2 regions of the Ureibacillus sp. FSL K6-0165 genome follow, and region 2 is predicted to be linked to the other one. Evidence: a T-box and tRNA genes for the amino acid it is inferred to sense, from the RefSeq annotation. Region 2 holds a T-box; the other holds one or more tRNA genes.
The links. The T-box of region 2 lies ahead of leuS (leucine--tRNA ligase). A T-box ahead of a tRNA ligase gene usually reads a tRNA of that ligase, here a tRNA-Leu.

Region 1 (15,526 bases), 330 kb from region 2:
TTTAGAATCCCCCTATAAAAGTTTATTCTTTCTATCAAATGGGTTCTATGCTCAGCCAAAAGTCTTTTTTCATCATCTGTAAGAGTTGTTTTATTTGGATTATTAATAATTGCCTCTGCCTTATTGATTGCAGTAAAACTAAACATCTTTACACCTCCATATTCATTTGTAGCAATAATTCTTGTTCAAGTTCATCTAACCTTGAAATATCATCATCTGATAAATTATGTTCCTCACCACAAATAACAAGATTTTGAAGTAACCATAACTCACCTAACTTATTACAAAGTTCCATTTGCTTTTCTGTTAGTTCTGTACCCTTCTGGTACTGTAATAACTCTTGTGCCTGTTGTATGAGTTTAGAGAGCCTTCTACTCATTATTTACGCCCCATTTCAATTTGTCTTGCCAATTCTTCTGCTTGTGCCAATTCTCTTTCTTTGAGTTCACCACTAATAGACATTTGAATTTTATAAGCCAGATTTGAAAGAGTTTCCGCTTTTTTTCGGTCAATTTCATCTTTCTCAACCCTAACCAATAGGGAGGCTAAATACAATCGTACATCTCTACTTGATTGAAAGGTAATCTGTTTCTTTGCCATACTACACCCCTCCCCCTTTCAGTCAATTCAATATAAGAAACAAAAGCAGACCCATTATTTCCTAATGGAATCTGCTATGTTATTTAAGATTGTTTTGTAGTCAGTTATATTATGAATGACCTTATTTCCCTTTACCTCAATTGGTTCTGTTAGTTCTTGGTCAATAAGTTGACCTTCTTCCCAAACTGGCGGTCTAATACCTTTTTTCAGAAAGATATTTACATAGTTTCTTAATGCTTTGATAGTATTAAAGTCATTTGTTTCATATACGCCATTTTTGAATTGTATTCCAGTATTATATTCATGGATATTAGGAGTTTTGTAACCTATATTATCATGGCGGATAAATAAAAAAGGATTGTCACTATAAAACTTTGCCATAGTATCAATCCCCTTTAATCCATATCTAATTCTTCAAGTTGTTGGCGAATACGTTCCTTCCGTAACTGATTAATTACATCAGCGTTTTCTGTTTCAAATCTCTTTTTTTGTAATAGTAGTTGACCTTGTTTCTTTTTCATTTCAGTTAGCTTAGATAGTGTGTTAGCATATTCATCATTTTGTGAAAGCATGAAATCTAATTTCATAATACTGTTAGATAGGTCACGATTAGCCATATTTAACTGTTCTCTGCCTTTAGCGTTCTTTCGTGCTTGTTCACCTTCACTAATAATTTTAGTCTTTAACTCTGCTTTTTTATCTGCTAAATATTGTTCAGCTTTTGCAATTTCAGTTTCCAATGATTTTATTTCCTTAACTGTTTGAAGGATAATCAATTTCATCTGTATTTGTATTAGTTATAGCCTCTGTATAGCCATAGTGTGCATTAAATTTATTTCTTAGCATAGAAAATACTTTTTGATTATTCATTTTCATTACCTCCGTTGTTTAGATTGATAAAATTATAGACCGCTTGGCGTGGAATCATAATTTTCTTTTGCCCTACTCGAAAATGTTCGATTAGTCCACGTTTCAAATACTTATAAACTGTTGTTACATCTAACATAAGAAAATCAGCGACTTGTTTTGGTGTAAGTAATTCTGGCAAGTCATTCATATTTTAACCCTCCCTATATCTTCCTTCACTATATATGTCCACTAATAGAATATTTTTAGCAGTTTTTTCAGCAAATTCTATTAAACTTTTTTAAAATAATTTGTTTATATTGCCCCTACCCCTTCAAAACATAAAAAAGCCTTTCCCCTTATGTTTTACCCTGTGAACAGTGTTACATTGTAACTTACTTTTTTGTAAGTAGGGGAGAGGTGATTATTATTTTCTGAAATTAGATATTGATTTTATTATATAGCTTGGTATAGAATGAGTTCATAAAGTAATTGAATCGTGTGCATAGGTTTTTGATTTACAATCAATTTTAGAAGGTAAGTTGCAGGTAGAATAAGGTTTTTTTGCCAATTGTGGCGGTTTACGGAAGGCGTGTGCGACTCAAAATCGTGTTCCCAAAAGGAGTGTGGGTTCGACTCCCACCATCGGCATTAGGATTCAAGGAAACCTTATATCATCAAACCCTTCAGTAATAATGCTGAAGGGTTTTTTTCGTTCAAAACATATGGTGTTTTAACCACTTTGAAAATAGAGTGGTTTTTATTTAGGGAAATTGCAGGAATTAAAATACTTTAGGTGCGATTTAACGTGAATGGTTGCAAAAAAGGACATATCTAAACGGTGCCATTACATACCGAGAAACATCAAAATGTACAAGCAATAAATTCTTGAAGGATTTTTTTAGTAAAATGGATGGATTACGATTTTGTGGCGGTGGCTATATGCTACCGCCAATTTATTTAGTTTAACGTGTTGAAAGGCGAATCAATTCCGATAAGGAGAAACAGTCTATCAATTTTCAACTCGATTGTTGCCAATCTAGTAGCTATAATAGATTATAAAATATTCAAAAAATTCATATATCTTATTGAAGTTTACGTTAACGTCAATGTTATAATAAGACAAATTCGAAGAGGTGAGTGGAATGAAAACAATACGAGAAGTTGCAAAGCTATTCAATGTTACGCCTAGGACACTCAGATATTATGAAGAAATTGGATTGCTTTCGCCGACCCGTTCTCATTCAAAATTGCGCACCTTTTCGAAAAAAGAAATTGCAAAATTAAAATTGATCATGAGGGGCAAAAGATATGGCTTTTCACTTGACGAAATAAAGGAGATGATTATGCTCTTTGATCGCGACCGTACTGGTATTCAGCAGCTAGAAAGAACTGTAGAGTATGGTGAACAGAAAATCAAAGAAATTGAAGAAAAGATTCAAGAGTTGACCCAATTGAAAAGAGAGTTAGTGGAGTTGCATGCGACATTTAGCGAAAAATTAGCGAAATTAAAGGGGGAAAATGCTAAAAATGAATAGTTCCATGTTATTAGCAAGAAATGCCCGTAAATATCCAATGAACGAAGCGGTGATTTGTCAAGGCCGACGGGTGACTTATAAAGAATTGGACGAACTCGTTACTCGTTTTAGCCATGCTTTGCTCAATCTTGGTATTAAACAAGAAGATAAAGTCATTATCTTTATGCCAAATGTATTGGAATTTGTCGTTAGTTATTTTGCTATCCAACGAATTGGAGCAATTGTTGTTCCAGTCAATGCAAGATTCACTTTATCGGAAGTAGAATACGTAGCGGAACATGCTCAAGCAAAAGCCATTATTGCCCATGAAGCGATCTTTGCAGCAGTTGAAAACATAGAAAATATCAATCTAAAAATTAAATCAGGGACCAAAAAAGAAGGTTGGCATGATTTTGACGAATTAATTGAAAACGCTACCAATACCCCAATACAATGTCTTTTAAATGAAGATGATTATTCAACTATCCTCTATACATCAGGAACAACTGGAAAACCTAAAGGAGTTTTATTTAGCTATCGAAACATTTTAGCGGTTGCCCACATGATTGCAATTGAAATGGAAGTCAAACCAGAAAGTCGTATGTTGTTAATGATGCCACTAACCCATTCAGCACCACTACATTTATTCCTAATGTCAGCAGTACTTGTTGGAGCAACAAATGTACTCACTCCAACTTTCACGCCAGATTTATTCATCGACACAATCGAAAAAGAAAAAACAACTCACTTTTTTGGAGCACCTGTTGCCTATTTAGTTACAGCTTCTCATCCGAGATTACAAACGGCAGACTTATCATCAATGAAATGGTGGGTTTATGGTGGTGCACCATTATCTGAAAAAGAGGTGCGTTATTTACAAAAAGCATTTAGAACAGACAACTTAACTTGCGTATATGGTCTAACAGAGGCGGGGCCAAGCGGAACGTTGTTATTCGGCCATGAACATAAAGAAAAAGCAGGTAGTATTGGGAAGCGAGCAGCATTTGGAACAGAAATTCGGATAGTGAATGACATGGGAGAAGACGTCCTTGCTGGTGAAATTGGAGAAATCGTATTGTTTGGAGAAGGAAATATGGTCGGCTACTATCGCGATGAAGAAGCAACAAAACAAGCCTTTATCGGTGAATGGTTAAGATCTGGCGATTTAGCACGTGTAGATGAAGATGGCTATATTTGGATTGTTGACCGGAAAAAAGATGTGATTATTTCAGGTGGCGTTAATATTTATCCAAAAGAAATTGAAGATCGAATTTTACAATTTGAGGGAATTCATGAAGTGGCTGTCATCGGTGTGCCACACCCAGAATGGGGAGAAACGGTGAAAGCTGTGTTTGCGGCGAAAAAATCAATTGATATCGAAGAATTAAAGGCGTATTTATCTAGTCATTTGGCGAAATACAAAGTCCCACGTATTTATGAACAAGTAGAAGCTCTCCCTCGAAATGCCTCAGGAAAAATCTTGAAACAACAATTGAAAGTGCAGGCGATTACGGAATGAAAGTATTACAAAACTTGGTTACTGAGAAGGAGACAAACTTTTTTACAAGTGATGAAACTCTACAAAAAATACTAAAGCAAATGCTTGATAAAGACTTCTATGATTATGCAATGCGAGAACTAACAGATTTTGGGTCACTTGTATGCGGTGAAATTGATAAGCGTGCTAAACATACGGATCGAGAAGGAGAACCTCGTCTCATCCGTTACGATAAATATGGAGAAGAAGTATCTGAAATTTGGGTCAATGAAGGATATAGAAAAACAGTTGAACAAACTTACAATACAGGAATTGTAGGTTACGTGCATAAAGAGATTCCACAACTCGGAAGAAAAGGGAACTATGTTTATAGTTTTGCCCAAGGGTATCTTTTATCCCATGCGGAGCCAGGATTTTATTGTCCTGTGACGTTGACATTAGCGACTGCTTATTTGTTAGACCATTATGCAGATGAAGAGTTGAAGGCAAAATTTTTACCACACGTTTGTTCAACTGGGGAAGTAGAGTTATTTGAAGGGGCAACTTTTTTAACGGAGCGACAAGGTGGATCAGATGTTGGAGCAAATATGGTTGAAGCAAGATTTGACGGTACTCATTATCGATTATATGGAGAGAAATATTTTGCATCCAATGCGGGGATGTGTGGAGTGGCAATGGTATTGGCTCGCATGCCAGGTGCTCCAAAAGGTACAAAAGGTCTAACTTTATTTGCTGTTCCTTGGAGGAATGAAGACGGTTCAATCAATAATCTGCGCATCCGTAGGTTGAAAGATAAATTGGGAGTGCGCGCTGTGCCTTCAGGTGAAGTAGAATTTGACGGATCCATAGCTTATGTGGTCGGGGATCCGAAAAAAGGGATCTATTATATGCTTGAGGCATTAAATTTATCAAGAATTTGTAATGCGGTCGCTTCTGTCGGAATCATGAGAAGAGCGTTTCTAGAATCAAAATATTATCTATCAAATCGCGAAGCTTTTGGTCAAAGATTAATAAATTATCCAATGATTCAAGATTCTTTATCAAAAATGGCTGCAAAACTTCATGTTGAAGTAGCAACGACCTTTGACTTGATTCAATTATATGATTTGGTAACGAACGGTAAAGGAACTGAGCGAGATACTATTTTAAATCGATTGAACATTGCAATAATGAAGAAAGAAACTGCTGAACAAGCTGTTCGTTTCGCCCAAGAAGCGATTGAACTTCATGGCGGAAATGGTTATATTGAAGATTTTGTCACGCCAAGATTATTACGTGATGCTCAAGTGTTAACTGTTTGGGAAGGAACGGCAAATATATTAGCCCTAGAAGTAATACGATTATTTAAGAAATATAACGCACATGAGTTATTTATAGAAGAAATAAACAATCGTTTGAAGAAAGTGAAAGAATCCAACTTAAAACAAATTGTTATGGAAAAACTAGAAGAATTAGCGGAAGAATTAGAAACGTTTGTTGCTTTAGATGATGCACTGCAAACATTTGAAGCGAAAGGCATCACACAGAAATTGGCATGGATGTATGAAAGCATAGTAGCTGTTGAATGGGGAAGCCAGTACGGTGAAAAATATGAAAAACTAGCTGAAATCTATTTAGAAGATACGTGGAAGCTTCGAAAATTAGGAGATTCAATGAAAACAGTTTTATATTTTGATGAAGTGGTATAAGTGTATGACATCTATTGGTTTTGACAATCTTGGATGGTTAAAAATACGGTGATTGTAAATTAGAAAAATCCTTATTGGGTCACTCCGATAAGGATTTTTTGATCATCATTCATCGTGATTCTAAGAAAGTAGGTGTTAAAAATTAAATGTCAAAACGCATTTAAAAGTAGATTTTTATCTCTTACAACTTTATATTTACTCCTTCAATCCTACTTTTTACACAATATATAAAAGAAAGAAATCTTACATCTCAAGTGGTGGATATTTCTCTATTTCTTCTTATTTGATAGAAGCATCGAAATATTGTATAATACAATTATTGTTTGGAGGTGATATTTAATGGCAGATAAAATAAATTATCAGCCAGAAATTGGAACTTCCCATGCGAAGTCTGTTGTTGAAATGGCGATACTTTGCATGGGTGGATTGTAATTAAATCGCCTATGGTCTATCCCATTTCTGAAACAGCTTTGCATATAACGTTAATTTCTTTATTAAATTAATTAAGGAGCTGTCAGGAATGGAAAATTATAATGTAACAAAATTTGAACCTTTTATTAGAAATGACCAATATAATTTTATTAAATACGAACTAAAGAATATTATTTCAGCATATTCGTCTATTAAAGATAAGGAAACGCTTAATGCTTTAAAATTGAATTCCCTAGATAAGATTCTAAACTTGTTTCCTGAGTTAAGTAATGAACAAATAGAATACTTTAATTATATTATTGAAATAGAAGAGGAAGCTCAAGCTAAGCATTTTCTTGAGGTATTAAAACAATTTGTTATTCCGTTTACGAATTTAACAGATAAAACTATAAGAAAACTCTTTCCTAAAATTAAAAAATTAAGAGTTCCTTCCCTTGAGGAATTAGATCTTAAGCAAATTTCATATTTTGGTTGGAACGATATTGGGTTAGGAAGAAAGTTTCTTATTGTAGAATATAAAGGCAAATTAATGGGTATTGAAGGAACATTTAAGGTAACAAACAAAGGGATATGTTCTTTATGTAACAGGTATGAAGAAATTGGTTTGTTTATGGCGAATGTAAAAAGTGGAAAAGAATCGTATACGAATAGAGGAAATTATATTTGTAAAGATAGTCAGAAATGTAATGAAAATATCACTTCAATAGACAAACTAAATTATTTCATTGAAATATTAAAAAATTGAGGTTGGGACAAAACCCACCTCTAACTAAAAATAGCCGCTGGCATTTTACACAAGTAAAATGTCGGCGGCTTAATTTTATTGCATCATAAAAGGACACTTTCTGCTAAAATTTAAGTATCTGACCCCAAAAATTTTAGCCAAAGGAAGTGTCCTTATGTTTAAATATTATAACATGAATCAACTAGTTTTGCCTTTAGATTTAGAAGTAAAATTACAAGAAAATGATATTGCCTTCCACATTCATCATTTAGTAGAAAGTATTCCACATGAAGCCTTTGAGCCATTTCTTCGAAATACAGGTTGTCCTGCTTATCATCCACGCATGATGTTAAAAATTATTTTGTGTGCTTATTCTCAATCTGTCTTTTCAGGTCGTAAAATTGAAGCACTATTAAAAGACAGTATTCGCATGATGTGGTTAGCCCAAGGATATGAACCCAGCTATCGTACAATTAACCGTTTCCGTGTTCAACCTGAAGTAAAAGAGTTAATCCGTCAGTGTTTTGTCCAATTCCGTTGCCAACTCGTACAAGAAAAATTGATTGATCAGGAAGCCATTTTTATTGATGGTACAAAGATTGAAGCGAATGCGAATAAGTTTACATTTGTATGGAAAAAATCGATTGAAAAATACCATCACAGTTTAATTGAAAAGTCGAATCAGCTATACAGCGAACTGTTAGAAAAAGAAATCATACCTGAAATTGAACGTGAAAGCGAGGATGAACTATTAATAGAAGAACTCGCTCAAATGGTTCAAAAAGTAGATGATGTGATTACAGAATATGACCAAAAAATTGAAGCATCGTCAGATGCCTCAGAACGAAAAGCATTAAGAAGCAAGCGAAAATATCCGAAGAAAGCATATAAACAGTTAATTGACTTTATCATACGTAAACAGAAGTACCAAAAAGACTTTGAAATCTTTGGTGAACGGAATAGTTATTCCAAAACAGATTCTGATGCGACGTTCATGCGAATGAAAGATGATTATATGAAAAATGGCCAACTGAAGGCGGGATATAATGTACAAATCGCAACAGAAGGTCAATACGCACTAGCCTATGGAATTTATTCTAATCCCACAGACTCGCGTACTCTAATTCCTTTTTTGGATGAGATTGAGAAACATTTTTTTAATTTACCGAAGCATATTGTCGCAGATGCAGGTTATGGTAGTGAACAAAACTATGATGAGATACTTTCGAAACGAAGACGAGAAGCACTGATTACGTATAACATGTACTTGAAAGAGCAAAAGAAAAAGTATAAACAAAACAAATTTAATCCAGACAATTGGCAGTATGACAAGGAAAGTGATACATACACTTGCCCGAATCAGCAACGCCTCGTATTCAAATATGTATCAGTACGTACAGATAAAACAGGTTTCAAACGAGAGTTTAAAATCTATGAGTGTGAAGATTGTTCGGGATGCCCCCTTCGTTCATCTTGCACGAAAGCAAAAGAAGGCAACAATCGAAAACTCATGGTGAATGAGAAGTGGAAAAAACAAAAAGAATATGTAAGAGCGAAGCTTTCAGAAGAGAAAACGAGTTCAATTTATCGTCAACGCAAAATTGACGTAGAACCAGTTTTTGGATTCTTGAAGGCTAATTTGCGTTTCACTCGATTTTCTGTACGTGGAAAATCGAAGGTTGAAAACGAAATAGGTATCGCATTAATGGCCGTGAATTTACGAAAATACACAGCACAGGTATGAGTTAACAAAAGATAGTAGTAAAAAAAGCAAAAAAGGCGAATTTGAGTGAGCTCAAATTCGCCTTTTTCTCGTTTTGAAGCTAGTTATGTCCCAGCCTCTTTTTACTTTCTAAAATTCAAATTCCCATAATAATTATCAAAGAATGGAATAAAATTTTTATCTTTACAGAATTACAAGAAATCAATAAGTTAAGCAAGCTTGTTATAAAAGACAAAAATGAAATGAGTTAATCAAAAAACAACATATCAAAATCTCCCGACAAATTCTTGATTAAAAAACTAACCACCATTAAACAAAACAGTATATAGAGTAACGTGAAAAGTAAATACGGTTCCTTTTTAAGATAGCTAAGGGCGTACTTTTCAACGTTTATTACGTACTCGTAATGACTTAGAATATTGTTTAGAGCAATCATTGAAAGAGATTCAAATTGGTAATATTGAGGATTTACGATAGTGACAAATTAATACAAAGAGGAGATCAATATGATTCAATATCAAGACAAACACCTCACCGTATTCGAAAGCCAACTTTATAAAACTACGTCCACTGTTATTCAAACTGAAGATTGTGTGATTGTCGTCGATCCATGTCTGCTTCCTTCTGAAGTGGATGAAATTCGTGAGCATGTAGTAAGCATGAAAGGAAACCGACCTGTTTATTTGATTATCACTCATTCCGATTAGGACCACATCGTGGGGGCTGGAGCATTTCCAGAAGCAATTGTTATTGCTAGCGAAGCCTTTCAGTTGAAAAATCCAAATGAGATTCTGGAACAAGTAAAGGCGTTTGATGATGAGTATTATATCGATCGAAAAACTCCGGTAGTTTATCCCAATGTGGATATTGTTGTGAAGAAAGACGGCGAGCAACTGAAAATCGGCAATACCACGCTCACTTTTTATGAAGCGAAGGGACATACGGATGATGGCATCTTTGCAATTGTTGAGCCTCTCGGGATTTGGATTGCAGGCGATTATTTATCCGATATAGAATTCCCATTTATTTATTCAAGTTCAACCGACTATATGAAAACATTAGAAAAAACGGAAGCGATTTTATCGGTTCACCGAATTAAATTCTTAATTACAGGGCATGGCCATGTTGCTCGCAGCACAGAAGAAATTCTAATAAGAAAACAGGATAGCCTTAAATATATTAATAATCTTAAACAAGTGATTCAGTCCAATGCAGAACATGAACATTTAGTTGATTCATATCGTTACAAAAGAAGTTTAAAGAAGTGCCATGAGGAAAATGTACGGTTCTTGTTGAATGAATAGGTGCTAGGTACAAAAAGTGCCTGGCACCTAATACAATTGATTTTCAATTTCTTTTGCGGCTTGTTGCATTTTTTGTATGAGTTCTGTTTCATTGTAATCCGTATATCGAATTACTGGAATGACTATGCTGATTGATGCAATGGATTCCTGTGCTGCATTTAAAATGGGAACAGATATGGACCATGCTCCGCGAACTCTTTCACCGTTGCTGATGCAATAGCCTTGCTCACGAATTTGTTCCAATTGTTTCAGGAGCTGTTCCTTTGTTTTTACGGTATGTTCAGTAATCTTATCTAATTGAACATTATTTACATAATCCTTATAATTAGGCATAAATGCAAGCAGCGTTTTTGATGATGCTCCTGCGTAAAGTGGGGAAGTGTCACCTACTAGCATTTTTGTTGAAAGTGGATATGATGAATCAAAATTTAAAATGCATCTTCGTTCATAACCATCGATGATATTAAGTGAAAGACTTTCTTTTGTTTCTTCGTTTAAACGTTTTAAAATGGGTTCTGCTACAAGAATTAAGCTCGACTCTTGTTTCACTAAGTTTCCTAAATATAATAATGAGTGGCCGAGTTGATAACGCTTTGTTTGCTCATTTTTATGCAAAAATCCTTCAACAACGAAGGTAGAAACAATGCGTTGCAAACTGGAGATGGTTATTCCAGTTTTTTTGCTGAGTTCTGTTAAGGAAAGACTCGGTTCATCATTTGAGAATGCTTTTAATACTCGAATGGCTTTGTGCAGCGATGTAATTGTATAGTTTTTTTCATATGTTACTTTATCCAATTCTTACACCTACTTCACGCAGTTTTTTAGTTTAACACTTGTCCGGGAAACCTACTTCATTAAAGAGAAAATGCAAAATGAGTTCTTTTGCTATTCCATTATTATATAAGAATATTTAAGTTGTTTCATATTAACGAAAGTGTTTTATGACTGTTTAAAATTTATTGGTTGTTCCAAATACTTATCGGAATGTTCGCCAAGCAATGGAGGTGCAAGTTTATATTGGATATTTAAGCCCGAAAATTGCAATGGATTTTTAATGAATTTGACTTTGCCATATTGAGGATGTTCGAGTTCTCCAATTAAGTTGCGAGCTTTTACTTGAGGCTGCTCAAGAGCTTCAGCAATGGTATGCACTTTTCCACAAGGGATTTTATATTGATGTAATAAGAGAATCCATTCATCCCGTGTTTTAGTAAGCGTAATTTCAGATATCATTTGGCTAAGAATCGATTCATGTTTTTTGCGCAGGGAATTCGTTAAGAAACGTTCATCTTCCACCCATTCTTCGTGGCCAAGCATTTTACATAGTTTACGGAACTGGTCATTTGTACCTGCACAAATCATCAATGGACCATCTGCACAATTGAAAACTTGATATGGAGCGACATTATTATGAAGGTTGCCTAAACGTTTAGAAATGAAGCCGGCATTAATATAGGCACTTGCAACATTTGCAAGGCTGCTAATTTGCACATCAAGCAGGGAAAGATCGATAAATTGTCCTTCTCCAGTCATGTCACGCATGCGCAATGCTGATAATACGCCAATGACAACATATAGAGAAGTTAAAATATCGGCAATAGGCACCCCGACTTTTGTCGGCTCGCCATCCGGTTGCCCTGTAACGTCCATTAAACCGCTCATTGCTTGAATGACTGGATCGAATCCAGGCATATGTGCGAGAGGACCAGTTTGGCCGAATCCTGTTACTGCACAATGGATGAGGCGGGGATTGATTTTTTTTAGTTCTTCGTAATGAAGCCCCATCCGCTGCATATCGCCAGTTTTGAAGTTTTCTAATAAAACATCTGCATCTTTAATTAAGTTTTTTAATTGTTCTTTCCCTTCATCCGTTTTTAAATCAAGCGTGATGGAGAGTTTATTGCGGTTGGCACAAAGGTAGTAGGTGCTTTGTCCATTTATGAATGGACCCCAATCACGCATGCTGTCCATGCCTTTTGGATGCTCGATGCGGATGACTTCTGCACCTAAATCGCCTAAAATCATAGAGCCTGCTGGTGCAGCATAAACTCGGGATAAATCTATGACTTTTATATTTTGTAGAGGCTGTTGCATATTCAATTCTCCTCTCTAAATTTACTTTCCAGAGAATTTACGTACTGCATGTTTCCCTATACTTGATGAAGTTATATATCATTCGGCTTCTTTTTTCATTACTACATCTATATTGCACCCGAATAGTTGTCTTATTTATAAAAAGGTTTACGCTTATTGACTACTGCATCTACGCCTTCTTTAAAGTCATCAAGTTCTGTCACAATGGCCATTTGAGATGAAATGTAGTCAAGCGCTGAGCGTAAATCCATTTTTTGGCTTTGATAAACTGCCCGTTTAATAAAACGAATGGCTGTTTGCGGTCCATTTGCAAGCTTTTCTGCATACGAGCGGGTAAATTGTTCAAGTTCATTATCATCTACAACAAAGGTTACGAATCCCAATTCTTTTGCTTCCTCAGCTGTAAAAATCCTTGCGGTCCAAAACATATCCAATGCTTTGTCGATGCCAACAAGTTTCGGTAAATAATATGCACCACCATCTCCTGGCACAATGGCAACGTTTATATAGCTTTCCGATAACTTTGTTGAGACTGCAGCAATTCGAATGTCACACATTAATGCCATATCCAGTCCAGCTCCCATTGCAAAGCCGTGTATTTGTGCAATCACAGGTTTATCGATTTCTTCCAAAAGCAAAGGAATTCGTTGAATTTTCTTCCATAGTGAATTTTTACGTGCCAATCCGGTGGAAGAGATGTCCTCCTTGCTTTTGAAAAAACCTTCTCCGGCTTGCATGGCTTTCACATCGCCCCCAGCACAAAACGCTTTTCCGTTTCCTTTTACAATGACCACTCGTATCGAATCATCATCTCTTACTGTTTCCAGTGCTTTTATCCAATTGGCAATCATTTCTTCGCTAAAAGCGTTATAGCTTTCAGGACGATTTAATGTAATCGTAGCAATATGATTTTCTACTTCAAAAATTAAATCAGCCATAAAAAATCTCTCCTTTAAAATTCTTGTTCTATCTTTCTGCTAAGTTTCGTTATTAAAAAAATATCTGAGTCAAAAAATTTCAAAAGGTGAAAGGGGAAGGTGATACGGGATGTTTACTGATATCTTTCCAGTGAAACACTGGAGGAAAGTGCAGTAAAACGTCCCGAAAGCACGGCTTTTCTTAAATTTACTCAATTGAGAAATATTATTTTTTTACAACTGTTTGAGCTGTTTTTGTGAGATAAGCCCACAATTCAGCATCACGATTCAATAAATAGTCGGCAATATGTTCACTCCAAAAATCCGCATTTGTTCCTTCATCCCGCCAAGCCCATAAACGTCGAGTGTATTGGTGTAATGCATGTTCATGTGTCGTACCAATTGCAGCATGCAATTGATGGGAAACGGAAGCAACTGTTGAAATTGCGTCTTCAAAACGGATGCGCGCAAATGCAACTTCATGCAATAATTTTTGTGATTGAATAGCGGCACAAACGTTATTGAATGCAGCAATTGCAATGGCGGTTTCCCCAGCTAATTGTGCGATTTGGTATTGCACCAACTGGAAGCGGTGAATTGGGCGTCCAAATTGTTCCCGTTCTTTTGAATATTGGACAGATAACTCATTGATTTTTTCAATGGCCCCCGTCATTAAAGCGATTTTAAATGCAGTTTCGATTGTTTTGAAATAGAAAATTTGTTCATCCGATAAAACGGCTGAAGAGTGTGCTTGCGCATTATTCAATATGACTGTATCCCGTGGCTCGCTTGCCAAGTTAGTGCTTGGCTGTATCGTAGCATTAGCCAAATCGATTAGTGCAACATGCACCCCTTGATTGCTTTGTACAAGGGCTACTAGATATTTGGCATGTCTTGCCCAAGGAACGTTGTGCAATACACCATTAATTTGATTATTCTGAGAAATAAATCCATCTTGAAGGGAGTAAGTCGCAATTTTATCAACTACTGCCAGATTGCTGGTTTCAAGTATGAAGTTGGCAAATGTTGTTTCTGCAAAAGGAATGGGTGCAGCATATTTACCTGTTAAACGTACAAGATTTAGAAGGTCCTCTAAGTCTCCTCCAGCACCGCCATGTTCTTCTGAAAGGGCAACGGAGACCATACCGTTTTCTACAAATAATGTCCAAGTATCTTTTGACCAATCACCTTTTTCAAGCACATCCACTACGTCTTTTGTAACACGATCTTCCAACATGCGTTCCGCAACATCTAAAATCATCTCTTTCATTTCGCTCATTTCGCCACAACCCCTTTCGCCAACATACCGTAGAGAATTTCTGTTGTACCACCGCGGATTGTAAAACCGGGTGAATGTAAAATGGACTGAGCCATATAGCGGTCAAATTTTCTCTCTGCATCCAGTTTTGGATAGGTTTCAACGAGCAGTCGTGCAACCTCAGGAACGCTTTGTTCAAACTTAGTACCGATTGCCTTTACTAAAGATGCAGGTATGGCAACGTTTTTTCCATCGCCGGATTCCAATAATTTTGCAACTCCAATGGATAAATTCCTCAGGCTCCATAAACGGGAAAGAAGTTTTGTTGCTTGTTTTAATCCTTCTTTATTGTCCTGAAGCTTTAATTCTTGAATCAATTCGTCTATTAGGAGATACGTACTTAAAATACGTTCCGGACCACTTCGCTCAAATGCAAGTTCTGCCAAGCCTTGCTCCCATCCATTTCCAATCTGGCCTACAACCATATTGTCTGGAACAAACACATTATCGAAAAATACTTCGTTGAAATGATGTTCACCTGTTAAAAATTTAATCGGAACTATTGATACTCCTTCTGCATGTAAATCGATAATCAGTTGGCTCAATCCCGCATGTTTGTTTTTTCCATCAAATGGACTTGTGCGTACAAGAGTCACCATGTAATGACATACGTGGGCGTTGCTTGTCCAAATTTTCTGACCGTTCACAATCCAACCACCCTCTACCTTTTCTGCCCGTGTACGAACCGAAGCCAAATCCGAACCACTGTTTGGTTCACTTAAACCAATGGCAAAGTAGCATTCCCCTCGGGCGATTTTTGGCAGGAAAAATTGCCTTTGTTCTTCTGTACCGTAACGAAGTAGCAATGGCCCCGTTTGACGATCCGCAAACCAATGGGCTGCAACAGGTGCTCCACTTGCTAAAA
Region 2 (15,526 bases):
TTTATCTTTATAAGGATAAATCATCGCAAAGCTCCTCATTTCTAAAGTATTATTATGTATATTATCCTAGCAAATAAGAAAATATTTGAAAATAGAACAAAACTAACTTGTAATGACAGAAGTATTAGTGGATTTAGGAGGAACGCTATGTGGAAGTGGGAAACTAAAGAGCAACCGAAAGCTGTTATAGTAATAATACATAGCGCTTTTGAAAACCACCGTTGGTATGCATGGTTAATAGAAAAATTGATGACGGAAGGTTATCATGTCGTGATGGGCGATTTACCAGGGCATGAAGAAGGGTCAAAATTTACGAGGGTTCATGATGAATTAATTGACGAATACTTACTTTTCATTAAACAGCTCATGAAAAGCGCTCTTCAATATCATTTACCAGTATTTATCATTGGACATGGCTTGGGCGGAACCCTTGCAATTCAATTTTTAAGGTCAACGAAGATGGAATGCGCTGGACTAGTATTAACTGCTCCGTGGTTACAGTTGCATAAACATTCCAATTTACTTACAAGTGCACTAGCAAGCATGAACATAGCACCAAGCAAAAAAGTGTCGATGGAGTTTGATAGACGATTATTTACTCGAAATTCTGATGGTTTTCTAGAGATGGAGGATGACGTACCATATCATTCCAATGTTACCGTTCGATGGTATCGAGACATTCAACAATTAATGAAAAATTTGATGACTCAGGATAAGACATTGTCATTGCCCATTTTGCTCATTACCCCTAATCAAGATAAAGTGGCGGATTCAGAAACGGCGAGAAAGTGGTTATTATTGCAAAAAACAAGTGAATTTCAATATAAAGACTGGCCCCATAGTTATCACAATATTTTTCATGATTATGAAAGGGAAGAAGTATTTCTATACATGAGAGATTTTATGAATAATGTTCTACGATCTATAGGATATATAGTTTAATTGAATTATATTGAAATTGGAGGAATGTTCGATATGGACATTCCTTTTTTAATATAAAATTAATAATTTTTTTAAAAAAATGATATCAAAAATATTGATTGTTTTCATAAGTTTTTGTAATATAAAAAATATTCATGATACATAAATTTAAAGGGGTGTGTGTATGTTAGAAAATTTCTTAAACTGGATTAGCGGCATCCTTTGGGGGCCAATCATGATTTATGGGATTTTAATCGTAGGACTTGTGTTCTCGATTATGACCCGATTTGCTCAAATTAGAAAAATTAAAGAAATGTTTGTTTTAATGTTTACTGGAGAGAAATCAGAAGCTGGTGTTTCTTCTTTCCAAGCATTAACGATAGCGCTTTCAGGACGCGTCGGTACCGGAAATATTATTGGTACGGCCAGCGCTATTGCATTCGGTGGTCCAGGTGCGGTATTCTGGATGTGGATTACAGCATTTATTGGAGCATCAACTGCATATGTAGAATCAACATTAGCGCAAATCTATAAAACTAAGAAACAAGGGGTTTATCGTGGTGGACCGGCGTATTATATGGAAAAGGGGACTGGAAAACGCTGGTTCGGGGTAGTGTTTGCGATTGCAGCCATTTTAGCGATGGCTATCTTGATGCCTGGAGTTCAATCAAATGCCATTTCCAGTGCAATGAACAACGCATTTAACATTTCACCTTGGATAACAGGTTTAATTACAATTGCTTTACTTGGTTTCGTTATTATTGGTGGAGTAAAACGAATTGCGAATGCAGCTCAAATTATCGTACCATTTATGGCGGTTGCATACCTATTAGTAGCAATTGTCGTGATTATCATGAATATTTCTGAAGTGCCTGCAGTATTCGGATTAATTATCCGCAGTGCATTTAGTGTAGATGCAACATTCGGTGGAATGATTGGTGCTGCCATTGCATGGGGGGTAAAACGCGCTGTTTATTCCAACGAAGCTGGACAAGGTACAGGACCACATGCTGCTGCAGCTGCGGAAGTATCCCATCCAGTTAAGCAAGGTCTAGTACAATCAGCATCTATTTATATTGATACGTTGCTTGTATGTTCCGCGACAGCGTTAATGATTTTATTCATGGGCACTTACAATACGAATGTGAATAATGCTGATGGAGAATTAATTGTTGAACATGTACCAGGGCATAACTATACAGAATTTACTCAGCTTGCTGTTACTGGAGCATTCCCTGGATTAGATAACTTCGGTTCTGCTTTTGTAGCCTTTGCGTTATTCTTCTTTGCATTCACAACATTAATGGCTTACTACTATATTGCAGAAACAAATGTTGCTTATTTATTCTCCGGTCGCACTGAAGGAACGATTACTTGGATATTAAAATTCGTAATACTAGCTTCTACTTTCTATGGTGCAATAAGAACATCAGATTTAGCTTGGCTACTAGGGGATATCGGACTTGGTTTAATGGTTTGGACAAATGTCATTGGAATTATTGTATTAGCGAAGCCTACTTTCGTTGCTTTGAAAGATTATGAGGAACAAAGAAAAGCTGGAAAAGATCCTGTATTTGATCCTATAAAACTAGGAATTAAAAATGCAGATTTCTGGGTAGAGCGTAATAAATCTCAAAATCAACAAGAAAATAAAGAAAAATAGAAATATAAAAACTGCCGACTTATTTTAAGTCTGGCAGTTTTTTCATTTTCTCCAAAGCAATGATAAACGGAGGGTCGTTTTTTTGATTAATGAATTCATAGCGAAGAACGTGAACATATTTTTGAGGAAGAGATTTTACAAATTCAATCACCGCATCTCTTTCCTCTTTCCCACCTTCGTGACCATGGTAAATCACTAAAACTATTATGCCACCAATCTTTAAAAGTGATAGTAATTGTTCAATTGCAGAAATAGTTGTTTCTCCTTTGGTGATAATGTCATGATTTCCACCAGGTAAGTAGCCTAAATTAAAGATAGCCCCCGCTACTTCTTCTTGGACATATTTAGTCAGTTGTTCGTGTCCATCTAAAATGACACGGGCTCTATGTTCTAATCCGTTTTCTTTTAATCGTTGAATTGTTACATCTACTGCTTGTTGTTGAATATCAAAGGCATAGACAAAACCTGTCTCTCCTACAAGATTAGCTAGAAATAATGTATCGTGGCCGTTTCCAGCGGTTGCATCAACGGCGATATCACCTTCATTAATTACAGATGATAATAAAGTTTTTGCGTAAGGTAAAACCCGTTCTAGCATTATTTGTTCACTTCCGCCTTATAATATTTTCCTTGCCAGGAGTTTCTACGTTCTAATTCAGCATCAATGCCGTTTAACACTTCCCATTTGTTCACGCTCCACATTGGTCCAATCATTAACTCTATCGGTCCATCACCGGTAATGCGATGGATGATCATGTTTGGCGGAAGAATTTCTAATTGGTCTGCTACAAGTTTGATATACTCTTCTCTTTCAAGGAATTGCAACATGCCTTTTTCATATTGTTTTACCATCGGTGTTCCTTTTAATAAATGCAAGAGATGAATTTTGATGCCTTGAACATCTAACTTAGCCACTTCACGTGCCGTTTCCATCATCATATCGTAATCTTCTAATGGTAAACCGTTAATGATGTGGGTACAAACACGTATATTATGTTTGCGAAGTTTCTCGACTCCTTCAACATATGTAGCATAATCATGAGCTCGATTGATTAAATTTGCTGTTCTTTCATGTATCGTTTGCAGTCCCATTTCAACCCATAAAAATGTTCTTTCATTTAATTCTGCCAAATATTCTACGACGTCATCTGGTAGACAATCGGGGCGAGTAGCGATGCTTAAACCCATTACCCCTTCACAATTTAGTGCAGCTTCAAATTTCTCTTTTAAAACAGGTAGAGGTGCGTGAGTATTTGTATATGCTTGGAAATAGGCCATTGTTTTACCGTCTTTCCATTTATTCTGCATTTTTGCTTTAATTTTTTCGAATTGGACCGGAATTGGGTCAACTCGATTACCGGCAAAATCCCCACTGCCGGCAGCGCTGCAGAAAGTGCAACCTCCATATGCCACTGTTCCGTCTCGATTCGGACAATCAAAGCCTGCATCTAATGCTACTTTATATACTTTATGGCCAAACTTATCACGCAAATATCGATTCCATGTATAATAACGTTTCCCATCGGAAGGGAATGGAAATTGTTGCTCTGTCAATTGTTTCACTCCTTACTGGTATTCACGAAAACATTTGCATTTTGTTGGGTTAGATGTTGATTCATGAGCGGAATACCATTACACATTATAACATTGAAGAGGAAGCGTTGTAATCTTATTAATATTGCTTATATGATTTATATTAAAATTTACAATATTGGTTATAATAGGTAATAATATATCAATCATGAAGAATAAAGGGGAGTTTAGGGTTGATATTTCAAATAATGGGGATAGGAAATGCTATTGGATTCATCATGTTCTTTTTTATTTATCTTCTAAGCATGATACTGGGTTTTTTCAAGCATTCCGCATTTTTTGCTCTAGCCACTATCGGATTTGGGGGAGCGGTTTATTACGTTGTTCGAATTGTTTCAAATATACTGAAGGAAATAAAGAAAAGAAATACAGAATAACTGGTGAAAAACTAGCCATATGAGGAAATTTAGTCTAAAATAATATACATTAAGATTTGTATTCATAGGGCTTGTATAATTTCTATATTTCCATTAAAATGAATTCATTGAAAATATGTACGACTAGGAGAAGGAATAGTAGATTTTGACGCTTTAACAGAGAGCTAGCGGTTGGTGGGAGCTAGTAAGCAGACAAATCGAACTCGCCTTTGAGTCTGTTTTAGTGAAAAGTAGTAGCTAAAACCGTTCACCGCGTTAAGGGTATGAGCTGAGTGCATGTGTCACTAATTTGGGTGGTACCGCGGGAGTAACATACTCTCGTCCCTTCTCTTTGGGTTGGGGCGAGTTTTTTTATTTTTTTAAAAATTCCGTTAATTCTACCACTTTTAGGATAATATACGGATAGGCAATTTATTGTTTCACGTATGTAGTAAAAAAGGTTGCAATAAATTAGGTCAAGGAGGAAGTACCCGTGAGTTACAATCATCGAGAAATTGAGAAGAAATGGCAGACGTATTGGGCGCAAAATAAAACCTTTAAAACATTAAACGATAATTCGAAACCTAAATTTTACGCATTGGACATGTTCCCTTATCCATCTGGATCAGGTTTGCATGTAGGTCACCCAGAAGGCTATACAGCGACAGATATATTATCTCGTTATAAACGCATGCAAGGTTATGATGTCCTTCATCCAATGGGATGGGATGCGTTTGGACTCCCTGCTGAGCAATATGCATTAGATACAGGTAACGATCCTGCCGAGTTCACTCAACAAAATATCGAGAACTTCAAACGTCAAATTCAAGAATTAGGATTTTCATATGACTGGGATCGGGAAATCAATACAACAGATCCAGAATATTATAAATGGACACAATGGATTTTTATTCAATTATATAAACATGGATTAGCATACATTGATGAGGTACCTGTAAACTGGTGTCCAGCTCTTGGTACTGTGCTTGCCAATGAAGAAGTTATTGATGGTAAATCAGAACGCGGAGGGCATCCGGTAATACGTAAACCAATGAAACAGTGGATGCTAAAAATTACAGCATACGCTGACCGCTTATTGGAAGATTTAGATGAGTTGGATTGGCCTGAAAGCATTAAAGAAATGCAACGAAATTGGATTGGCCGTTCAGAAGGTGCTGAAGTTACATTTACTGTACAAGGTACTGACAAACAATTCCGTGTGTTCACAACACGTCCTGACACATTGTTCGGAGCGACATATTGTGTTCTTGCACCGGAACATGATTTAGTAAAAGAAATTACGACTCCTGAACAAAAAGAACAAGTGGATGCTTATATTGAACAAGTACAATCTAAATCTGATTTAGAACGTACAGATTTAGCAAAAGAAAAAACAGGTGTATTTACTGGTGCATATGCCATTAACCCTGTTAACGGAAAAGCTATTCCAATTTGGATTGCGGACTATGTGCTTTCTTCATATGGAACAGGTGCTATTATGGCAGTACCTGCACACGACGAGAGAGACTATGAATTTGCGAAAAAGTTCAATTTACCAATCATTCCTGTTTTAGAAGGCGGAAATATAGAAGAAGAAGCGTTTACTGGAGATGGACCACATATCAACTCCGATTTCCTAAATGGTTTAGGAAAAGAAGATGCAATTAAGAAAGCCATCGAGTGGTTGGAAGAAAAAGGCGTAGGAGAAAGAAAAGTATCTTATCGTCTGCGTGATTGGTTATTTAGCCGTCAACGTTATTGGGGCGAGCCAATTCCGATTATCCATTGGGAAGATGGCACAATGACAACAGTACCTGAGGAAGAGTTACCTCTCCGCTTGCCTAAAACAAACGATATTCGCCCAAGTGGTACAGGAGAATCTCCACTAGCAAATATTGAAGATTGGGTAAATGTAGTAGATCCGAAAACAGGTAAGAAAGGTCGTCGTGAAACTAATACAATGCCTCAATGGGCAGGTTCCAGCTGGTATTTCTTGCGCTATATCGACCCAAATAACAAAGAAAAACTTGCAGATGAAGAGCTTTTAAAACGCTGGTTGCCAGTAGATATTTACATTGGTGGTGCGGAACATGCTGTTCTTCACTTGCTATACGCTCGCTTCTGGCATAAATTCTTATACGATATTGGCGTTGTTCCAACGAAAGAACCTTTCCAAAAATTATTCAACCAAGGAATGATTTTAGGAGAAAATAATGAAAAAATGTCTAAATCAAGAGGTAACGTTGTAAACCCTGACGACATTGTGCGAAGCCATGGTGCAGACACGTTGAGACTTTATGAAATGTTCATGGGTCCTCTAGATGCTTCTGTTGCATGGTCTACGAAGGGGCTAGATGGAGCAAGACGTTTCTTAGATCGAATTTGGAGACTATTTGTAAACGAAGATGGGACACTTTCTAATAAAATTCAAGAGTCCGATGATAAAACGTTGGAAAAAGTTTATCATCAAACAGTAAAGAAAGTGTCTGAAGACTACGATCACTTACATTTCAATACAGCAATTTCTCAACTAATGGTGTTCATCAATGAATGTTATAAAGTAGAAGTAGTACCAAAAGAGTATGCAGAAGGCTTTGTAAAAATGCTTTCTCCAATTGCACCACATATTGGTGAAGAACTTTGGTCAATTTTAGGCCATGAGGATACAATTACATATGAACCTTGGCCAACTTATGATGAATCAAAACTCGTTGATGATGAAGTAGAAATTGTAGTTCAAGTTAACGGGAAAGTCCGCTCAAAAGTGAAAGTAGCGAAAGATGCATCAAAAGAACAATTAGAAGAAATTGCAAAAGAAGACGAAAAAGTGAAAGAACTTGTTGAAGGAAAAGAAATTGTTAAAGTGATTACCATTCCAGGAAAACTTGTCAATATTGTTGTGAAATAAAAAGCATTTGTTGAAAACAATGGCTCAAAAGTAAGAAACCTTTTGAGTCATTGTTATTTTTTATGTAAATAATTCTTACTAAATTTATAGAATTATAAAAAATTCTATTGACTTATTAAGTTTGTGACCTTATTATTTATACCAAATTACTATGGATTAAAGTGCTGACTAGAAAACTAGAGGCCGTAATATTCTCCGGATGAACATAAAGACACGAGTACTTGTGTTCAAGGGGATATTATGGTCTTTTTGTTAATGCATGTTTTTATATTGGTTCTAATTGGTTTGGCTGTTTTGAAAAAACTGATTCATTATGCTTAATTTAGAAAAAAGTATTGAAATGGTATAGGGTATTTCGTAATATATAAAAAACATAAATCTTAGTTGTTTTATAAGAATTCAAGGTTTTTAGTATTCATGATTATCATTGTATATTTCAGGAAAAACGTGAGGGAACAAAATGGGAAAAGTATATATTGTAGGGGCTGGTCCTGGCAGTGTCGATTTAATAACGGTAAAAGGTTTGAGATGTATTCAACAAGCAGATGTTATTTTGTACGACCGTCTTGTATCAAAAGAGTTGCTTACTTATGCGAAACCAAACGCTGAACTAATCTTTGTCGGAAAGTTACCAAAATTACATAATGTCATACAAGAAAGAATAAACCAATTGCTTGTACACCATGCAAAAAGAGGGAAAATTGTTACAAGGTTGAAAGGTGGAGACCCTTTCGTATTTGGGCGTGGGGCAGAAGAAGCAGAGGTCTTGAGGGAAGCGGGCATTCCGTTTGAAATTGTGCCAGGCATTACCTCTGGTATTGCTGCACCTGCATATGCTGGAATTCCTGTAACTCATAGAGATTTTGGTTCGACCTTTGCAATTATTACTGGTCATATGAGAGAGGGAAAAGACGAAGGAATTGATTGGAAAGGTTTATCAGAATCAGTCGATACGTTAGCAATTTATATGGGTATTGGTAATTTGCCATACATTACAGAGCAATTGTTGAAATATAAGCGAAATCCAACTATTCCTGTAGCTTTAATTGAATGGGGAACTACGAGCCATCAAAGAGTTGTTACGGGTACGTTAGAAACGATTGTAAGCATCGCTAGTGAAGAGAAAATAAAAAATCCTTCAATGATTATAGTAGGAGAAGTTGTGAAAATGCGTGAAAAGATTGCGTGGTTTGAAGAATGTCAGTCGACTTTACGTGAAACTGTGTAAACAGGAGGGATGAAATTGCAAGCATTGTTGTATGTTGCTCATGGTAGCCGAGTAAAAGAGGGTGTAAAAGAAGCGATTCAGTTTATTGAAACAGTAAAATCCTATATCGATGTTGGCATTCAAGAATATTGTTTTTTAGAACTGGCAGAACCATCGATTTTAAAAGGAATAGAGCAATGTGTTTCGAAAGGAGCAACATGCATTACAGTAATCCCACTATTATTGCTTTCTGCAAATCATGCAAAAATCGATATTCCATCTGAAATCGAACAAGCAAAAAGACGATATCCTTTTGTTACCTTTACGATTGGAAAGCCTCTCGGCGTTCATGAAAAGCTTATTCATAGTTTACACAGCCGAGTAATGGAACAAAGTCCAGTAGACCCAAAGGAAACGGAGATTTTGTTGATTGGGAGGGGAAGCAGTGATCCAAGTGTACAGAAGGAACTAGGAGAAATTGCAAAACTCCTTCAACAAACATACGAATATGCAAAAGTTGATATTTGCTTTTTGTATGGTAACGGACCATCCTTCGACGAAAAATTAATGAAATTAAATGAAAGCAAAAATCGGGTATTCATAATTCCTTATTTATTATTTACAGGGTTATTAAAATTAGGCATTGAGAAAAGGGTAGCGAAACAAGGATTTTTGAAAGAACAAGTGGTGTTGTGTGAATGTTTAGGTTATGACGACAATGTGCGTCAAGTTTTCATTGAGAGAATTGAAGAATCACTATATTCATTTGTAGGGAGTGATTGAAATGGATAAAAAACAACAAAATTTTGAGAAGGCAATGGAAAGTATTAAAAAAATGATTAGCACAATGAATTACGGTTCAATCACTTTAATTGTTCAAGATAATTTTATTATTCAAATCGAAAAAAACGAAAAGATTCGATTGAAGTAAGAAAAGAATTTATTTTATCGAGGTGTGCAGAGTGTTAGAAGTCATCAATAGTCCATTTAATGAAAAACAAGTAAAGCAGTTAAATGAAGTGTTAGCAACGTTAACTCCCCAACAAAAAATTTGGTTAACTGGATATTTAACTGCAAGTGCGAACATTGGCGTTATAGAAGCTCCTAGAGAAATGACTCAACAAGCCGTTGCATCTTCCCCAATTCAAAAACATGTGACAATCCTTTATGCCAGTCAGACTGGAAACGCACAAAAACTTGCAGAAAAGTTTGGCGACCAGCTTCAACAGATAGGTTTAGAAGTTTCGGTTTCATCAATGAGTGATTATAAAACGAATGCATTGAAAAAAGCTCAATATTTACTGATTGTAGCAAGTACCCACGGCGAAGGAGAGCCACCAGATAACGCGATTGCTTTCCACAGCTTTTTACATGGAAAACGAGCGCCAAAATTAGATCATGTACAATACGCTGTACTTGCATTAGGCGACTCTAGCTATGAATATTTCTGTCAAACTGGTAAAGATTTTGATATTCAGCTAGAAAAACTAGGGGCAAAACGCCTAGTGGATCGGGTTGATTGTGATGTTGATTATGCAGAACAAGCAGAAAAGTGGTTTGGAGAAGTAAAGGAGAAATTGCATAGTGAATTTACACAATTTACTCCTTCTGAACAAGAAGCAGCAGCGACTGTATTACAAGAAGAGACGGAATATTCTCGCAAAAATCCTTTTGTTGCAGAAATCATTGAAAAGATTAATTTAAACGGGCAAGGTTCCAATAAAGAAACAATCCATCTGGAACTTTCTCTTGAAAATTCAGGAATTGCTTTTGAACCAGGGGATTGTTTAGCTATCATCCCGATTAACAATCAAACACTTGTGAACTCTTTAATTTCTGCATTAGGATTTGAGGCAAGCACAAAAGTCGATGTGGATGGAACATCTGTTACACTTGAAGAAGCGTTATTAAAGACATTTGAAATAACACTTTTAACAAAGCCGTTGATGAATAAAATCGCAGAGTATACGGAAAATAAAGATTTCCATGCATTAATCGAAAATCAGGAAACTTTAAAACAATTTATGAATGGTCGAGATTTATTAGATGTTGTGGAACAATTTGGACCATTTAATTGGGATGCCCAAGGTTTCATCAACTGTTTGCGTAAAATTCCTGCCCGACAATATTCCATTTCAAGCAGCTTATTAGCATATCCTGAAGAAGCCCATGTCACAATCGGTGTTGTTCGTTATGAAGTAGATGGTAGAGAAAGACTAGGTGTTTGCTCGACATATGTTGCCGATCAATTAGAAGTGGGAGATCAAGTACAAGTATATGTTCAGAAAAATCCAAACTTTAAACTTGTAGATGATGATACACCTATCATTATGATTGGTCCAGGAACAGGTGTAGCTCCTTTTCGCGCATTTGTTCAAGAGCGAGAAGAGCGCGGTGCTAGTGGAGAAAACTGGTTGTTCTTTGGAGATCAACATTTCGTAACAGATTTCCTATATCAAAGGGAATGGTTAAACTGGCTTAAATCTGGAGTGTTGACGAAACTTGATGTTGCTTTTTCTCGAGATCAAGAGGAAAAAGTATATGTACAACATAAAATGCTTAAGCATGCAAAAGAATTGTATGCATGGTTAGAAAAAGGGGCAGCTGTTTACGTCTGCGGTGATAAAAACATGGCAAAAGATGTGCAAGAGACGTTGCTCCGAATTATTCAACAGGAAGGCAACAAGTCGGAAGAAGATGCAATGGAATATTTAGAAGAATTGCGTAAGCAAAAACGTTATCAGCGGGATGTTTACTAAGGAGGAAGCAAACGTGACAAAAAAAATTGTGTTACCACCCCAAGAGGGAAAACCTAGTGATGTAGAGGAGATTAAGCAAGCAAGTAACTATTTGCGTGGAACATTGGCTGAATCTTTTCAAGATGAAGTTACATCCGGTATTCCTGATTGGGATAATCGATTATTAAAATTCCATGGAAGTTATTTGCAAGATGACAGGGATCAAAGGGTAGAAAGGGAACGTAAAAAATTAGAGCCGGCATACCAATTTATGGTGCGTTTGCGTATGCCAGCTGGAGTTGCAAAACCAAATCAATGGATAAAATTAGATGAACTGGCTGATAAATATGGAAACGGTTCAATCAAAATTACAACACGACAAACAATCCAATTCCATGGAATTTTAAAATGGAATATGAAAAAACATTTACAAGAGTTAAATAGTATTTTGCTTGATACAATTGCTGCATGTGGAGACGTAAATCGCAACGTCATGTGTAATGCAAATCCTTATCAATCTAAACTGCATCAAGAAGTATCTGATTACGCAGCAAAAATCAGCCAACATTTATTGCCTCGAACAAACGCTTATTATGAAATCTGGTTAGATCATGAAAAAGTTGTAGATACGCATGAGGAACAAGAACCTATTTACGGTGCTCTTTATTTACCACGTAAATTTAAAATTGGTATCGCTGTTCCACCTGCTAATGATGTAGATGTCTTTTCTCAAGATATCGGCTTAATTGCGATTGTTGAAAATGATGAATTGGTTGGTTTCAATGTGGCAATCGGTGGAGGAATGGGAATGACTCATGGGGATACAAACACTTATCCTCAGTTAGCGAGAATTATAGGATATGTTTCGAAAGATAAAATCGTTGATGTTTGTGAAAAAATTATGACTGTACAGCGAGACTACGGTAATCGTTCAGTACGTAAATATGCTCGCTTCAAATACACCATCGATCGACTTGGTTTAGAAAATGTGAAGAAAGAAATCGAAAAACGATTAGGATATGAATTTGAAGAAGCTCGTGACTTCCGTTTTGAACACACGGGCGATCGTTATGGTTGGGTTAAAGGGGAAGATGGTAAATATCATTTCACATTATTTATTCAAAATGGCCGTGTCCGCGATTTTGAAAATTATCCATTAAAAACCGCATTACGAGAAATTGCTGAAATTCATAAAGGTGAGTTTCGCTTTACAGGAAATCAAAATTTAGTCATTGCCAATGTAAGCCCAAGATCGAAAAAAAACATTGATAAAATCATTGAAAAATATCAATTAACGGAAAGTGACAATTACTCAGCTCTACGCAGAAATTCGATCGCTTGTGTTGCATTGCCAACTTGCGGATTGGCGATGGCTGAGTCTGAGCGGTATTTACCTACCCTTATTCAAAAAATTGAACCAATTTTAAAAGAATACGGCTTATTTGATCAAGATATTGTGATTCGGATGTCTGGCTGTCCGAATGGTTGTTCTAGAGCAGCTATGGCTGAAATTGGATTCATCGGAAAAGGTCCTGGAAAATACAATTTACATTTAGGAGGAAGTTTCCAAGGTACTCGACTTGCTAAATTGTATAAAGAAAATATAGGAGAAGAAGAAATATTAGCTACTTTAAGGCCGATTTTTGAACATTATGCAAATGAGCGGCTTGAAGGAGAGTATTTCGGAGATTTCGTCATCCGTGCTGGATATGTAGATGCAGTTACGGATGGAAGAGAATTCCATAAAGAGAAAACAAACGCATAAACATATTTTTCATTTCATTCTTCTGCCATGTCGAAAAGGGAATTAAGTAAAAAATTCTCTCCTGTTCGATAAGACATGGCAGAAGCAATGAAATTTATTTTCCTGCATTCATTCCTGCAATACGTCCTGTTACAAGAGCACTTGTAATATTATAGCCTCCCGTATAACCATGAATATCTAAAATTTCACCACAAAAATATAATCCCTTCTTTTTCTTCGAGGCCATCGTTTTAGGATCAATTTCCTTAATGGACACACCACCACCAGTAACAAATGCTTTTTCTAAAGGCAGCGTACCATGGACATCCATTGTAAACGATACAAGCTCATGAGCTAATTTTCGTATATGTTCTTGTGAAATTTCTGCGCAAGATTTTGAAGCATCGATATTTGCTCTTTCAAGTAAAAATAATAGCCATCTCTCAGGAGCTAACGGTTTTAATAAATTTTTTATCGATTTTTTCGGTTCCTTTTTTAGAAGTTGATTTAAGTATTGGAAACAAGTTTCTTCATTATAGTTGGTTAAGATTTGTATACGAATTTGAACAGGTGCACCACTATTTTTCTTTAATTCTTTCACAACAAATTGGCTACACCGCAATATGGCTGGTCCACTTATCCCAAAGTGAGTAAAGAGCATGTCCATTTGATGAGTAATAATGGGTTTTCCTTTTTTATTTAATACGGAAACCGCTACATCTCTTAATGATAAACCTTGCAAGTCCCGAGATTGAATAAAAGGCTCCTTCGATATAATCGGCACCTCTGTCGGGAATAATTCTGTAACTGTATGACCTGCTCGTTCTGCCCAAGGATATCCATCTCCAGTCGAACCAGTTTGAGGAACCGCTTTGCCGCCAACTGCCACGATTACTGTTTTTGAACGAATTTCAGAACCATCTTGTAGACGAACCCCTAAAACTTTTTCATCATCCATTAATATTTTGCTGACAGAAGTTTGTAAACGTATTTCTACGTTCAAGCGTTTTAATTCACGCGTCAAGGCATCAACCACATCTTGTGCTCGGTTGGAGACAGGAAACATGCGCCCGTGATCTTCTTCCTTAAGCGGTACACCTAATCTTTCAAAAAATTGTATGATATCTTCGTTGTTAAAAATGGAAAAGGCGCTATAAAGAAAACGACCATTTCCCGGTATATGTTTAATGATTTCCTCAACAGGTAATCGGTTGGTAACATTGCAGCGACCGCCGCCTGAAATCGCAAGTTTTTTTCCAAGTTTATTTCCTTTTTCAATTAGCAATACTTTTTTCTTTTGTTCACCAGCCGCTATAGCAGCCATTAAACCGGATGGACCGCCTCCGATTACAATACAGTCGTACATAAGAAAATCTCTCTTTCATTTAGATTTTTTCATTTCATATTATACACGCTGGATGGATGAAAATATAAATCTTTTGGAATTGTAAAAAGGAATAGCATTTGGAAAAAATATAAGTAGCAAGTCCATATAGAAAAATTATCTAGAAATTGTCTAGCTTTGTCGAGTTTAGTACAATTGAGAAGATTCATTGAATCTTAAGTAGAATCGTTTTATAATCATAATTCGGTATGATTACGGAGCAATTTCTGATAAAATAATTTTGTTATGCAGAAAGTTGAGGCGAAAAGTAATGTGTGGATTTATTGGATATATACATGGAACGGAGAAAATAGACCATCACCAAACAATTGAAAAAATGATGGATACAATTATACATCGTGGACCAGACAGCGGAGGCATACATATTGATGAAAAAGTTTCCCTAGGATTTCGTCGTCTAAGCATCATCGATTTAACTGATGCAGCAAATCAGCCTCTCTATAGTGAGGATGGAAGCATCGTTTTGGTTTTTAACGGGGAAATTTATAATTTCCAACAATTGCGGGAAGAGCTAATTAATAAAGGCTATCAATTTAAAACAAAGTCAGACAGCGAAGTACTGATTTATAGTTACATGGAATATGGTGAAGAGTTTGTAAAACAACTGCGCGGTATGTTTGCCTTTTGTATTTGGGATAAAAACCGCAATCAAATGATGATAGCCCGCGATGGTTTTGGAATTAAGCCGTTATATTATACAAAAAATACAAAAGATAATACGTTCATTTTCGGATCTGAAATTAAATCATTTTTGCCCCATCCTTCATTTATTAAAGAATTAAATAAAGATGCTTTACGTCCGTACTTAACATTCCAATATTCATCTATGGACGAAACGTTCTTTAAAGGAGTTTATAAATTACGACCTGCCCACTACATGATTATTAAAGAGGGCAAAATCGTAAAAATGGAAAAATATTGGGATAAAAAATACCATGCGAAAGATGGCACGTTGGAACATTATGTTGAAGAAATCCAAAAAACAGTGAAA

Region 1: it has a tRNA-Leu gene. The T-box ahead of leuS (leucine--tRNA ligase) is inferred to sense a tRNA for this amino acid. The anticodon was not compared.

What each region holds. Positions count from the first base shown of each region.
Region 1 is NZ_JBBOQS010000001.1:1,282,010-1,297,535, forward strand. Features, by position in the region: gene NST00_RS06370 (hypothetical protein) at 1-146, opposite strand, end outside; gene NST00_RS06375 (hypothetical protein) at 149-379, opposite strand; gene NST00_RS06380 (hypothetical protein) at 379-600, opposite strand; gene NST00_RS06385 (hypothetical protein) at 655-981, opposite strand; gene NST00_RS06390 (hypothetical protein) at 996-1,340, opposite strand; gene NST00_RS06395 (helix-turn-helix domain-containing protein) at 1,463-1,657, opposite strand; tRNA gene NST00_RS06400 (tRNA-Leu) at 2,013-2,097, shown strand; gene NST00_RS06405 (MerR family transcriptional regulator) at 2,592-2,984, shown strand; gene NST00_RS06410 (class I adenylate-forming enzyme family protein) at 2,977-4,482, shown strand; gene NST00_RS06415 (acyl-CoA dehydrogenase family protein) at 4,479-6,149, shown strand; gene NST00_RS06420 (FusB/FusC family EF-G-binding protein) at 6,670-7,326, shown strand; gene NST00_RS06425 (IS1182 family transposase) at 7,481-9,049, shown strand; gene NST00_RS06430 (hypothetical protein) at 9,535-9,735, shown strand; gene NST00_RS06435 (MBL fold metallo-hydrolase) at 9,745-10,332, shown strand; gene NST00_RS06440 (IclR family transcriptional regulator) at 10,360-11,127, opposite strand; gene NST00_RS06445 (CaiB/BaiF CoA transferase family protein) at 11,272-12,426, opposite strand; gene NST00_RS06450 (enoyl-CoA hydratase/isomerase family protein) at 12,558-13,364, opposite strand; gene NST00_RS06455 (acyl-CoA dehydrogenase family protein) at 13,570-14,622, opposite strand; gene NST00_RS06460 (acyl-CoA dehydrogenase family protein) at 14,619-15,526, opposite strand, start outside.
Region 2 is NZ_JBBOQS010000001.1:1,609,664-1,625,189, forward strand. Features, by position in the region: gene NST00_RS08110 (gamma carbonic anhydrase) at 1-24, opposite strand, end outside; gene NST00_RS08115 (alpha/beta hydrolase) at 148-942, shown strand; gene NST00_RS08120 (alanine/glycine:cation symporter family protein) at 1,106-2,584, shown strand; gene NST00_RS08125 (class I SAM-dependent methyltransferase) at 2,604-3,185, opposite strand; gene NST00_RS08130 (TIGR01212 family radical SAM protein) at 3,182-4,138, opposite strand; T-box leader at 4,671-4,883, shown strand; gene leuS (leucine--tRNA ligase) at 5,027-7,441, shown strand; gene cobA (uroporphyrinogen-III C-methyltransferase) at 7,902-8,669, shown strand; gene NST00_RS08145 (sirohydrochlorin chelatase) at 8,679-9,431, shown strand; gene NST00_RS08150 (DUF2292 domain-containing protein) at 9,466-9,579, shown strand; gene NST00_RS08155 (assimilatory sulfite reductase (NADPH) flavoprotein subunit) at 9,611-11,407, shown strand; gene cysI (assimilatory sulfite reductase (NADPH) hemoprotein subunit) at 11,397-13,151, shown strand; gene NST00_RS08165 (BaiN/RdsA family NAD(P)/FAD-dependent oxidoreductase) at 13,246-14,496, opposite strand; gene asnB (asparagine synthase (glutamine-hydrolyzing)) at 14,786-15,526, shown strand, end outside.